One region of the Streptomyces sp. Tek67B01 genome, then DNA from elsewhere that is predicted to be linked to it. Evidence: riboswitches for the same ligand, from Rfam matches in the RefSeq annotation. Region 1 holds a riboswitch; each other region holds the start of a gene.

Region 1 (3,952 bases):
GATCACCGAGCCCTCCAACAGGCCCCGGTCGCGCCAGACTTCGAGTGCGGCGGCGCTACGGGTGGTGCCCATCTTCGCGGCGAGTGCCGGTACGGCCGGGTCGGAGAGGGTGCAGACGACCTCGTTGTCGGCGGGCAGCCGCTTGCGGGTGACCCCGCTCGCCACCATCTGTACGTCGCACAGGACCGGGGCTCCGGCGTTCAGGGCCGCCCGGGCCCGCAGCACGACGTCGGGCGTGTAGCCGAGGTCCTGGGGCAGGTCGGTCATCCCGCAGGCGTGGATCATGCGCACCGCGACCTGGGCGACCGAGGCGGGCAGCCCGGAGAGGTCCGCCTCGGCGCGGATCGTGGCAAAGGACTGGCGGTAGATGGCCGCGCCGTCCTTCTCGTACTCGAACACTGTGTACTCGCTCATTTCTTCGCTGCGTCGTGGGAGGTGGTGCGGCGTGCGTCCCTGAGGGCCGCGGCAAGGTCGGAGGGGTGTACGCCCTGGTGCGGGGCGCGGCCGGGGACGCGGAGGTCGTACCCGTCGGGGGTCGCGAGCACGTCCACCCAGGCGGTCCCGCGCGGGTGCCCGCAGCGTCGTTCGCATCCCGACCAGTGAACGGGCACCGGCCCTGCCGCCCGCGCGGTGACGTCCCGCGCGTCGGCGCGCACGTCGCGGTGGGAGCGGGCGCACCCCGGTTGGCCCGTACAGGCGGTGACGGATCGTCGGGGGTCGGCCGGGGCGGTGATCAGCCCGGCGTCGGCGAGGGCGGCGAGGGCGTCCCCCGCGGCGGGGGCGGTCAGTCCGGGGACGACGATCCCGCGCCAGGGGGTCAGGCGCAGCCGCCCCGTGAGGCCCGCCAGGAGGCTCCACTGGGCGGTGGTGAGGCGGCCCAGGGGCGCGAGCACGGAGAGCGCGACGCTCTGCCCGGGCCCTTCGACCAGGCCGGGTTCGGGGGCGGGATCGGAGGACGCGCCGGCCGGGGGCGCGGCGCCGGTGACGGGAATCGCGGTGGCGGTGATCGAAGAATCGGCCAACCGAACCCTCAACTCCCGTACATCGAGAGGATGTTCGGGAGGCAATTCGGTAATTCGCCAGGACCGCGCGCCGGCTTCCCGTGCGGCGTCGAGGAAGTACCGGGCGGCGACGAGGGCGGCCCGGGGCGCGTCGGCGGCGGCCAGCAGCAGGCCTTCGCGGGCGCCTGCCGTCGTGAGCAGGGCGTGCTCGGGGCCCCGTGCGAGGAGGGTCACGTCCGCGTCGAGGCGACTCACGTCGCCGCGTCCGTCGTCGAGGGCGAACAGGAACCGCCCGGACAGGGCGGTCGCCTCTTCGCTCGCGCAGAGCAGCCGGTCCAGCTCCGTGACCCAGGGCGCCACGTCGGGCAGCCCGCCCCGGTCGAGGCCGGTCAGCGGGGAGGCGACGACGTTGCGGACCCGCTCGTGGGAGGGCGCGGGCAGGAGCCCCGCGTCGGCCAGGACGCGGGCCAGTTCGCCTCCGCAGCCCTCCCCGAGGCCGCGCAACTGGGCGTTGCCGCGCGAGGTGAGGTCGATGTGCCCGTCGCCGAGCCGGTCCGCCGCGTCGGCGAGCATCCCGGCCGCGTGCGCCCCGAGCATGCCGCCGGGTATCCGCACCCGGGCGAGGTACCCGTCGTCCGCCCGGTGCAACCGCAGCGCGCCCGGGCAGGCGTCGCCTCGGTCCCGTATGACGGGTTCGTCCCGCGATGCGGCGGAAGGGGGCTGGGGCATGGCCGCGAGCATACCCACGATTCTGCGCCCGCCCGCTGTGTCGATCACCACCACTACCGGCCACATCCGGCCCCGCCGCACAATCCAGCCCCGCGACACAACCCACCCCCGCCGCACAATCCAGCCCGCCCCACAATCCACCCCCGCCGCACAATCCAGCCCCGCCGGCGTTTGAGGCGCAGGGGCCCGGGGGCAGAGCCCCCGCAACGGCCCGCACCCACGCCCGCGCCGCAACCACACCGCACCCCGCACCCGCGCCACAGGCATCCCGCACCCCGGCACCCACCCCCTCCCCCGGCCACCTAAGATGACCACCGGCGGGCCACACGGCCCGTCATCGCCGAGGACGGCGACATGGGAGGAAGCCCGGTGCGATTCCGGCGCGGTCCCGCCACTGTGAACCCCGCCGAGCGATCGGTCGGGTGAGTCAGGAACTCCCGCTGTCCTCACTGCCCGGGGCGCGGAAACCCCGAGGAAGGCCTGCCGCCGCATGATCCTGCTGCTGTCGACGTCCGACACCGATCTGCTCAGCGCCCGCGCCGCCGCCAACGGCCCCGTCCCGTACCGGTTCGCGAACCCCTCCCGCCTTCCCCTGGACGACCTGCCCGCCCTCCTCGACGGGGTCGAACTGGTCGTCGTACGCCTCCTCGGCGGCCTGCGCGCCTGGCAGGACGGCCTCGACCTCCTCCTGGCCCCCGACCAGCACCGCCCGGTCGTGGTCCTGACCGGCGAACAGGCCCCCGACGCGCAGCTGATGGAGGCCTCGACCGTCCCCATCGGCATCGCCGCCGAAGCGCACGGCTACCTCGCCCACGGCGGCCCCGCCAACTTGGACCAGCTGGCCCGCTTCCTCTCCGACACCGTGCTGCTGACCGGCCACGGCTTCGAACCCCCGGCCGCCGCCCCCACTTGGGGCCCGCTGGAGCGCACCCCGGCCCGTACCACCGGTCCCCGCATCGCCGTGCTGTACTACCGCGCCCACCAGATGAGCGGCAACACCGCTTTCGTGCACGCCCTGTGCGAGGCCATCGAGGCCCACGGCGCCCAGCCGCTCCCCCTCTACGTCTCCTCCCTCCGCGCCCCGGAGCCGGAACTGCTCACCGCCCTGGAGTCGGCGGACGCCATCGTCACCACCGTCCTCGCGGCGGGCGGCACGAAGCCCGCGACCGCCTCGGCGGGCGGCGACGACGAGTCCTGGGACGCGGGCGCGCTGGCCGCGCTCGGCGTGCCGATCCTCCAGGCCCTGTGCCTGACGGGCTCCCGCAGCGCGTGGGAGGAGAACGACGAGGGCCTGTCCCCGCTGGACGCCGCCACCCAGGTGGCCGTCCCGGAGTTCGACGGCCGCCTGATCACCGTCCCGTTCTCCTTCAAGGAGCTCGACGAGGACGGCCTGCCCGCCTACGTCGCCGACCCCGAGCGGGCCGCCCGCGTCGCGGGCATCGCCGTACGCCACGCCCGGCTGCGCCACATCGAGCGCCGTGACAAGAGGGTCGCGCTGGTCCTCTCCGCGTACCCGACGAAGCACTCCCGCATCGGCAACGCGGTCGGCCTGGACACCCCGGCCAGCGCCGTCGAACTCCTGCGCACCCTCGTCGCCGGCGGCTACGACTTCGGTCCCGTCGACGAGATCCCGGGCCTGGTCTCCGGCGACGGCGACGAGTTGATCCGTGCCCTGATCGAGGCCGGCGGCCACGACCAGGACTGGCTCACCGAGGAGCAGCTGGCCCGCAACCCCGTCCGCATCCCGGCCGCCGACTACAAGCGCTGGTTCGCCGAACTCCCGGCCGAACTGCGCGACAGCGTCAACGAACACTGGGGCGAGGCGCCCGGCAACATGTTCGTGGACCGTTCCGCGAACCCGGAGGGCGACATCATCCTCGCGGCGCTGCGCCGCGGCAACCTCCTCATCCTCATCCAGCCGCCGCGCGGCTTCGGCGAGAATCCGATCGCGATCTACCACGACCCGGACCTGCCGCCCTCGCACCACTACCTGGCCGCGTACCGCTGGATCCAGGCCCGCGCGGAAGACGGCGGTTTCGGCGCGGACGCGATGATCCACCTGGGCAAGCACGGCAACCTCGAATGGCTTCCGGGCAAGAACGCCGGCCTCTCCGCCTCCTGCGCCCCGGACGCCGCCCTCGGCGACCTGCCCCTCATCTACCCGTTCCTCGTCAACGACCCGGGCGAGGGCACGCAGGCCAAGCGCCGCGTGCACGCCACCC
Region 2 (3,952 bases), 990 kb from region 1:
TACAACTCGCGGACCTCGGCCGGGATCCAGCCGAAGCCCTGCACGGAGCCGCTGGCCTCGCGCAGCGCCTCGCGGGTCTGCGTGTCCCACACGCCGAGCTTCTTCAGCTCGTCCACCAGGTACGCGTTGACCTGGAGGAACTCACCGCTCAGCGTCTCGCGCTTGAAGAGGTTCGAGACCTGCGGCTCGATGCACTCGTACACGCCCGCGATCGAGGCGATCGTCGCCGTCGGGGCGATGGCGAGCAGCAGTGAGTTGCGCATGCCGGTCTCGGCGACGCGGGCGCGCAGCGCGTCCCAGCGCTCGGGCCAGTTCAGTTCGACGTCGTAGTGGTCCGGGTGCAGGACGCCGCGGGCGGTCCGGGTCTGCTCCCAGGCGGGGAGCGGGCCGCTGCGCTCGGCCAGGTCGCAGGAGGCCTCGTACGCGGCCAGCATGATCCGCTCGGAGAGCTTCGTGGACAGGGCCTTCGCCTCGGGGGAGTCGAAGGGCAGCTTCAGCTGGAAGAAGACGTCCTGAAGGCCCATCGCGCCCAAGCCCACCGGGCGCCAGCGGGCGTTGGAGCGGCCGGCCTGCTCGGTCGGGTAGAAGTTGATGTCCACGACGCGGTCGAGGAAGGTGACGGCGGTGCGGACGGTCGCGTCCAGCCGCTCCCAGTCGATGTCACCGGTCTCGGGGAGGACGAATGCGCCCAGGTTGACCGAGCCCAGGTTGCAGACCGCGGTCTCGCCGTCATTGGTGACCTCGATGATCTCGGTGCAGAGGTTCGAGGAGTGGACGACCGTGCCGGGTTCGGCGGTCTGGTTCGCCGTCCGGTTGGAGGCGTCCTTGAAGGTCATCCAGCCCTGGCCGGTCTGCGCGAGGGTGCGCATCATCCGGCCGTAGAGGTCGCGGGCGGGCATGGTCTTGCGGGCCAGGCCGGCCGCCTCGGCCCGGCGGTAGGCGGCGTCGAACTCGTCGCCCCAGAGGTCGACCAGCTCGGGGACGTCGGCGGGGGAGAAGAGCGACCAGTGGGCGTCGGCGTTCACCCGGCGCATGAACTCGTCCGGAACCCAGTGGGCCAGGTTCAGGTTGTGCGTACGGCGCTGGTCCTCACCGGTGTTGTCGCGCAGCTCCAGGAACTCCTCGATGTCCGCGTGCCAGGTCTCCAGGTAGACGGCTGCGGCACCCTTGCGGCGACCGCCCTGGTTGACGGCGGCGACGGACGCGTCGAGGGTCTTGAGGAACGGGACGATGCCGTTGGAGTGGCCGTTGGTGCCCCGGATCAGCGAACCGCGGGCGCGGATGCGGGAGTACGACAGGCCGATGCCGCCGGCGTGCTTGGACAGGCGCGCGACCTGGTGGTAGCGGTCGTAGATCGAGTCGAGCTCGTCCAGCGGGGAGTCCAGCAGGTAGCAGGAGGACATCTGCGGGTGGCGGGTGCCCGAGTTGAACAGGGTGGGGGAGGACGGCAGGTAGTCCAGGCGGCTCATCAGCCGGTACAGCGAGGCCACTTCCTCGACGGCCGGCACGCTGTCGTCGGCGGCGAGACCGCAGGCCACGCGAAGCATGAAGTACTGCGGCGTCTCGATCACCTGACGGGTGATGGGGTGGCGCAGCAGGTAGCGGCTGTGCAGGGTGCGCAGGCCGAAGAAGCCGAAGCGGTCGTCGGCGCCCTCGGCGAGGGCGTGCTCGACCAGCGCGTCGAGCCGGTTCGCGTGGGCAGCCACGAAGTCGGCCGTGCGGTCGGCGATCAGGCCCTCGCGGTGGCCCACCGCGACGGACGCGGCGAAGGAGGTCGCGCCCTGGCCCGCGGCCTCGTCGCGCACGGCCAGCGTCAACAGGCGGGCGGCCAGCCGGGAGTAGGCGGGGTCCTCGGAGATCAGCCCGGCCGCGGCCTCGGTGGCCAGCGAGCGCAGTTCGGCCTTGTCCGCGGCGGCGCTGCGGCCGCGCAGGGCGGCGGCGGCGACCCGGCCGGGGTCGGTGTCGGGGAGGTCGGCCGTCAGCTCGGTGAGGGTACGCAGCAGCGCGGCCCCATGGCCCCCGCCGTTGGTCGCACTGTCGGACGGGTCGGACTCGGCGCGCGGTGCGGCGGGCGCGATGGTCACGGGGGAGCTCTCCCTCACTCGGCTCCGGGATACCGTCGGTGCGGGGCGCGAGCGGGCGCGCGCGGGCGCGTCCCCAACTCTGGGCACGCTTGCGCCGCGCGGCGTCCACCGGCCCAACCGCGAGGCCCGGACGTGGCTGTACCCGGTTCGGTCGAGCCGGGCGCGCTGTCGGCAGGTCCTCGGACTTGCTCGTGCACCAATGGGCGCAGTTCATACCGTTGCGGGACAGTTCCGGATTCGCACCGGATTCCCCTGCGGCGACAGCGAGCACGAGCATACATGTGGGGGCACCCTCCTGGGGGACCCCCTAGATGTTGTGTCGCGCGCCGACTACAGCGCGAGACCGTACGTGAGCAAAGTGAGGTCGGGGACGGGTGCCCAGTCCCGTTCCGGCGACCGGACGAAGCCCAGGCGCTCATAGATCCGGTGGGCGCCGAGCATGTCCGGCGTGGTCGACAGGACCAGCCGCCGTACGCCCTCGACGGCCCGTGAGCGGTCGACGCAGGCCCGCACCAACGCCTCGCCTGCGCCCCGGCCGCGGCCCTCGCGGGCGACCGCCAGCATCCGGAACTCGGCCTCGTCCGCGCGGGCGATGTCGCACAGGAGGCTGCCCGGCGCGGCGAAGGTCACACCGCCCACCACGCGCCCGTCGCCCAGCACGGCGACGAGCACCTCGGCGGCCGCGGCGCGCCCGGGCACGTCCCGGAGCCTGGCGAGGTACGGGTCGTCCTCGCCGTACGTGAGCAGCCCGTCCTCCAGGTAGGCGCGGGCGGTGATGTCCCCGAGCGTCTCGTACTCCGCCGGCAGCGCCCGTCTGATCGTGATGTCCATGGCATCGAGTGTGCCCCTCGGGCACGGAAAGGGCCGCCGCGTTTCCCGGGGGGATACGCGGCGGCCCGTGGCCGGTTCAGCAGCAGCGGAAGCCCTCGCGCGGATCCGCCTCGCGGGAGTCCGTGCGGGCGCGCTCGAAGGCGCGTCGGGTGAGGACCTCGGTGTCCGGGTCGTGGGAGCGGGCGTGGGCCACGTAGCGGTCGTAGGCGGCCTCACCGGTGAACTCCCGTACGTAGTACCTGGCTTTGGCCAGCACTTCCCGGACGCCGCTCACGCCACCGGCTCCTTGGCCTTGCCGCCGCCCGAGTCGAGGCCGGCCGCGGCCAGCTCCGCCCGCTCCTCGGGCGTGGCGATCAGACCCGCCGGGGCGACGATCCTCGACTCGGTCCAGGGGACTTCGGTGAGGGTGACGCCCTGCGGCGCGCGGACCGCCTTGACGCAGACGCGGGCGGCGTCCACCAGCACGATGACGATCAGCAGGGCGAACAGCACCGACAGCACGCCGTCCACCGTGGCGTTGGTGACCACGGTGTGCATCTGGGCGAGGTCCTTGGCCGGCTTGATGACCTTTCCGGCGTCGATGCCGTCCTGGTACAGGTCGCGCTGGGCGAAGAAGCCGATCTTCGGGTTGTCCGAGAAGACCTTCTGGTAACTGGCGGTGAGGGTCACCGCCACGTCCCACGCCAGCGGGACGCCGGTCACCCAGGCCCACTTGAGTCGGCCGGACTTGACCAGCAGCGTGGTGCATACCGCCAGGGCGACCGCCGCGAGCAGCTGGTTCGCGATGCCGAACAGCGGGAACAGCTGGTTGATGCCGCCCAGCGGGTCCTCGACGCCCACCCACAGGAAGTAGCCCCAACCGCCGACGACGACGGCGCTCGCGATCCAGACGCCCGGCTTCCAGCTGACGTCCTTGAAGGACTTGTGCACGTTTCCGAGGGTGTCCTGGAGCATGAAGCGGCCGACGCGGGTGCCCGCGTCGACGGTGGTCAGGATGAAAAGGGCCTCGAACATGATGGCGAAGTGGTACCAGAAGG
Region 3 (3,952 bases), 3.8 Mb from region 1:
GACGCCCGGAAACGCCTGCCCGTGAGAGCCGATCACCCGCCGTGACGTGCCTTTTTCGTTGGATCTGGGGCCGAACCGGGAGGAAGGCCCCGATCGCGCCCGGAGCCGCGACACCACCCGACCTCCCCCAGTTCATCTTCCGTTCACTCAGGTTGCTTACGGTCGCCGAGCCACTGACGCCAAACAGAAGCCTGGGTAAATGGAGCACATAACGCTTCTCCTCGGGATCGTGATCATCACCGCTCTCGTGTTCGACTTCACGAACGGTTTCCACGACACAGCCAACGCGATGGCGACCACCATCTCGACCGGCGCTCTCAAGCCCAAGACGGCGGTGGCCATGTCCGCCGTGCTCAACCTCGTCGGCGCGTTCATGTCCGTGGAGGTCGCCAAGACGATCTCCAAGGGCCTGGTCAACGAGCAGGGCATCCAGCCTGAAGTGATCTTCGCCGCCCTGGTCGGCGCGATCCTCTGGAACCTCGTCACCTGGCTGGTCGGGCTTCCCTCCAGCTCCTCCCACGCCCTGATGGGCGGCCTGATCGGCGCCGCGGTGGCCTCGGCCGGCCTCGGCGCGGTCAACGGCAGCGTTGTCGTCACCAAGGTGCTCATCCCCGCCGTCGCCGCTCCCATCGTGGCCGGTGTGGCCGCGATGCTCGCCGCGCGGCTCACGTACAAGCTCGGTGGCAAGGTCGGCGGCAAGACCGCCACCAAGGGGTACCGCGCCGGTCAGATCGCCTCGGCCGGTCTCGTCTCCCTCGCCCACGGCACCAACGACGCCCAGAAGACGATGGGCATCATCACGCTCGCGCTCGTCGCGGGCGGCGCCCTGGACTCCGGTGCGAACCCGCCGGTCTGGGTCATCGTCTCCGCCGGCATGGCCATCGCGATGGGTACCTACCTGGGCGGCTGGCGCATCATCCGCACCATGGGCAGCGGTCTGACCGACCTCCACCCGCAGCAGGGCTTCGCCGCCCAGACCTCGGCCGCGAGCGTCATCCTGGCCTCCTCCACCCTCGGCTTCTCCCTCTCCACCACCCACGCCTGCTCCGGCGCGGTCATGGGCGCGGGTCTGGGCCGCAAGGGCGGTGTGGTCCGCTGGTCCACCGCCACCCGCATGTTCATCGCGTGGGGCCTGACCCTGCCCGCCGCCGCCCTGGTCGGCGCCGGCGCCGAGATGGTCATGCGCACCGGCAACGTCGGCGTCGCCGCCGTCGTGGTCTTCCTGGTCGCCTCCTGCGCCGCGATCTGGTTCATCTCGCGCCGCCAGGTCGTCGACCACCACAACGTCACGGAGGCCGAGTCGGCCGAGGCTCCCGGCGTCGTCACCACGGCCATGGCCGCCGTCACCGTCCCGCCGATCGCCGCCGCCGGTACCACCGCCGCGGTGACCGACGAGGACCTCAAGGCCACCATCCCGGCGGCCGCCCCGGCACCCGTGGCTCCGGCCGCGGCGGTCTGACCCCGAGAACGACAGAGGAATCAGCGGTATGAAGATCGACTGGGCAGCACTCGGCTCCGTCTTCGGGGTCAGCCTCTCCGCCACCGTCGCCCTCGTGGCCCTGTTCACCCTGGGGCTGGTGGGCCTCTCCAGGCACGAGGCGGCCACCGAGCAGGGTGGGGCCGCCACCGCGGCCCGCAGCGGCGCCTACGCGTGCTTCGCGCTCTGCGGCCTCGCCGTGGCCTACGCGATCTATCTGATCGTCAGCTGACGCGACGACCGTCGAAAGCTCCCCGCGGGATTCCCGTGGGGAGCTTTCGCATGCCCCCGCCCCGGCCGCCCCACCCCCCTCGCCGCAGGTCAACGGCAAGTTGACGGGCGTTCGCGGTGCGTGGTGGACTGCCCGAGCCAATACGGCGGCATGGAGAGGAAGTCCGGTGCGAATCCGGCGCGGTCCCGCCACTGTCACCGGGAGCACGCGGTCCGTGCGTCCCGGGAGCCAGGAACTCTCGCCACCGGACACCACGAACCAGGGCGCGGACCCTGAGCGAGGACACAACTGCCACCATGCGTGCCGATCGCGTATTCGCGTACGGCGCCACGGCGGGCCTGATCGGCGACCGGATCTTCGGTGATCCGCGCCGGGGGCACCCCGTGGCCGCCTTCGGAAGAGCCGCCGCCGCCCTCGAACGCGCCCTGTGGCGCGACGACCGGGTACGGGGCGTGGTCCACACCCTGACGTGCGCGGGGGGCGCGGCGGCGATAGGCGCGCTCGGCGCCCGCGCCGTGCGCTCCCGGCCCGCGGTCGCCCGTATCGCCCTGACCGCCGCCGCCACCTGGGCCGTCGTCGGCGGCACCTCGCTCGGTCGGGAGGCCCGCGCCATCGGCGGGGCGCTCGCCGCCGGGGACGGCGAGGTGGCGCGGGAGCGGCTGCCGCACCTGTGCGGGCGCGACCCGCAGGCCCTGGACGAGCAGCAGTTGGCCCGCGCGGTCGTGGAGTCGGTCGCCGAGAACACCTCCGACGCGGTCGTGGGGGCGTTGGTCTGGGGCGCCCTCGCCGGCGTGCCCGGGCTGCTGGCGTTCCGCGCCGTGAACACCCTGGACGCGATGGTGGGCCACAAGTCGCCGCGCTACCTGCGCTACGGATGGGCCTCCGCCCGGCTCGACGACGTCGCGGGCTGGCCCGGCGCCCGGCTGACCGCGCTCGCCGCCGTACTGGTCGGACCCGACCGGCGGGGGGCGGTACGGGCCTGGCGCGCCGACGCCGCCGCGCACCCGAGCCCCAACGCCGGTCCAGTGGAGGCCTCCTTCGCCGGGGCGCTGGGCGTACGGCTGGGCGGAACCCTCGCGTACGGCGGCCGGGTCGAGCACCGGGCCGTGTTGAACGGCGCCGCCGGGCGGCCGGTCGAGGTGTCGGACATCGAGCGGGCGGTACGGCTTTCGCAGCGGGTGACGTGGGTGGCACTGGGGACGTGTGTGGCACTGCGCTGTGCGGTGACACGGTGGTCGACAGCGCGATCGGCAGCGCGGTCGGCCTGGTGGCCGGCCCGGCAATCGGGGAAGGGGCGGGCATGAGCGGCTCGAAGCGGGGCGGCGGTCTGCTGGTCGCTGGGACCACGTCGGACGCGGGCAAGAGCGTGGTCACGGCGGGCATCTGCCGCTGGCTGTCCCGACAGGGCGTGAAGGTGGCGCCGTTCAAGGCGCAGAACATGTCGCTGAACTCGTTCGTCACGCGCGAGGGCGCGGAGATCGGCCGGGCCCAGGCGATGCAGGCGCAGGCCGCGCGCGTGGAGCCGACGGCGCTGATGAACCCGGTGTTGCTCAAGCCCGGCAGTGACCGCAGCAGCCAGGTGGTGCTGTTGGGAAAGCCGGTGGGCGAGATGAGCGCCCGCGGCTACCACGGCGGACGTCAGGAGCGGTTGCTCGGGATCGTCACGGACTGCCTGGAGGAGCTGCGGGGCACGTATGACGCCGTGATCTGCGAGGGGGCGGGCAGTCCGGCCGAGATCAACCTGCGCCGGACCGACATCGTGAACATGGGCATCGCGCGGGCCGCGCGCTTCCCGGTCGTGGTGGTCGGGGACATCGATCGGGGCGGCGTCTTCGCCTCGTTCTTCGGGACGACGGCGCTGCTGTCGCCCGAGGACCAGTCGCTGATCGCCGGCTACATGGTGAACAAGTTCCGTGGCGACGTCTCGCTGTTGGAGCCCGGCATGGAGATGCTGCGCGGGCTGACGGGCCGGGCCACGTACGGCGTGCTGCCGTACCGGCACGGCCTGGGCATCGACGAGGAGGACGGGCTGAGGGTGTCGCTGCGGGGCGCGGTACGGGAGTCCGTGGTGGCCCCTCCGGTCGGCGAGGACCTGCTGCGGGTGGCGGTGTGCGCGGTGCCGCTGATGTCGAACTTCACCGACGTGGACGCGCTGGCCGCCGAACCGGGCGTGGTCGTCCGGTTCGTGGACCGGGCCGAGGAACTGGCCGACGCGGACCTGGTCGTCGTACCGGGAACCCGTG

What was found. A riboswitch is a leader RNA that binds a small molecule or an ion and turns the genes downstream of it on or off. The one in region 1 is predicted to bind cobalamin.
Region 2: linked by a shared signal. The riboswitch ahead of ACV7NM_RS11435 (ribonucleoside-diphosphate reductase subunit alpha) and the one ahead of cobN (cobaltochelatase subunit CobN) in region 1 are both predicted to bind cobalamin.
Region 3: linked by a shared signal. The riboswitch ahead of ACV7NM_RS24360 (cobalamin biosynthesis protein) and the one ahead of cobN (cobaltochelatase subunit CobN) in region 1 are both predicted to bind cobalamin.

What each region holds. Positions count from the first base shown of each region.
Region 1 covers NZ_JBUYUY010000001.1:1,606,454-1,610,405, forward strand. The annotation lists gene ACV7NM_RS07420 (precorrin-8X methylmutase) at 1-414, opposite strand, end outside; gene cobG (precorrin-3B synthase) at 411-1,730, opposite strand; cobalamin riboswitch at 2,054-2,180, shown strand; gene cobN (cobaltochelatase subunit CobN) at 2,221-3,952, shown strand, end outside.
Region 2 covers NZ_JBUYUY010000001.1:2,600,459-2,604,410, reverse strand. The annotation lists gene ACV7NM_RS11435 (ribonucleoside-diphosphate reductase subunit alpha) at 1-2,084, opposite strand, end outside; cobalamin riboswitch at 2,238-2,361, opposite strand; gene ACV7NM_RS11430 (GNAT family N-acetyltransferase) at 2,415-2,915, opposite strand; gene ACV7NM_RS11425 (CstA-like transporter-associated (seleno)protein) at 2,992-3,189, opposite strand; gene ACV7NM_RS11420 (carbon starvation CstA family protein) at 3,186-3,952, opposite strand, start outside.
Region 3 covers NZ_JBUYUY010000001.1:5,422,660-5,426,611, reverse strand. The annotation lists gene ACV7NM_RS24370 (anion permease) at 200-1,459, shown strand; gene ACV7NM_RS24365 (hypothetical protein) at 1,488-1,709, shown strand; cobalamin riboswitch at 1,817-1,969, shown strand; gene ACV7NM_RS24360 (cobalamin biosynthesis protein) at 2,006-3,013, shown strand; gene ACV7NM_RS24355 (cobyric acid synthase) at 3,010-3,952, shown strand, end outside.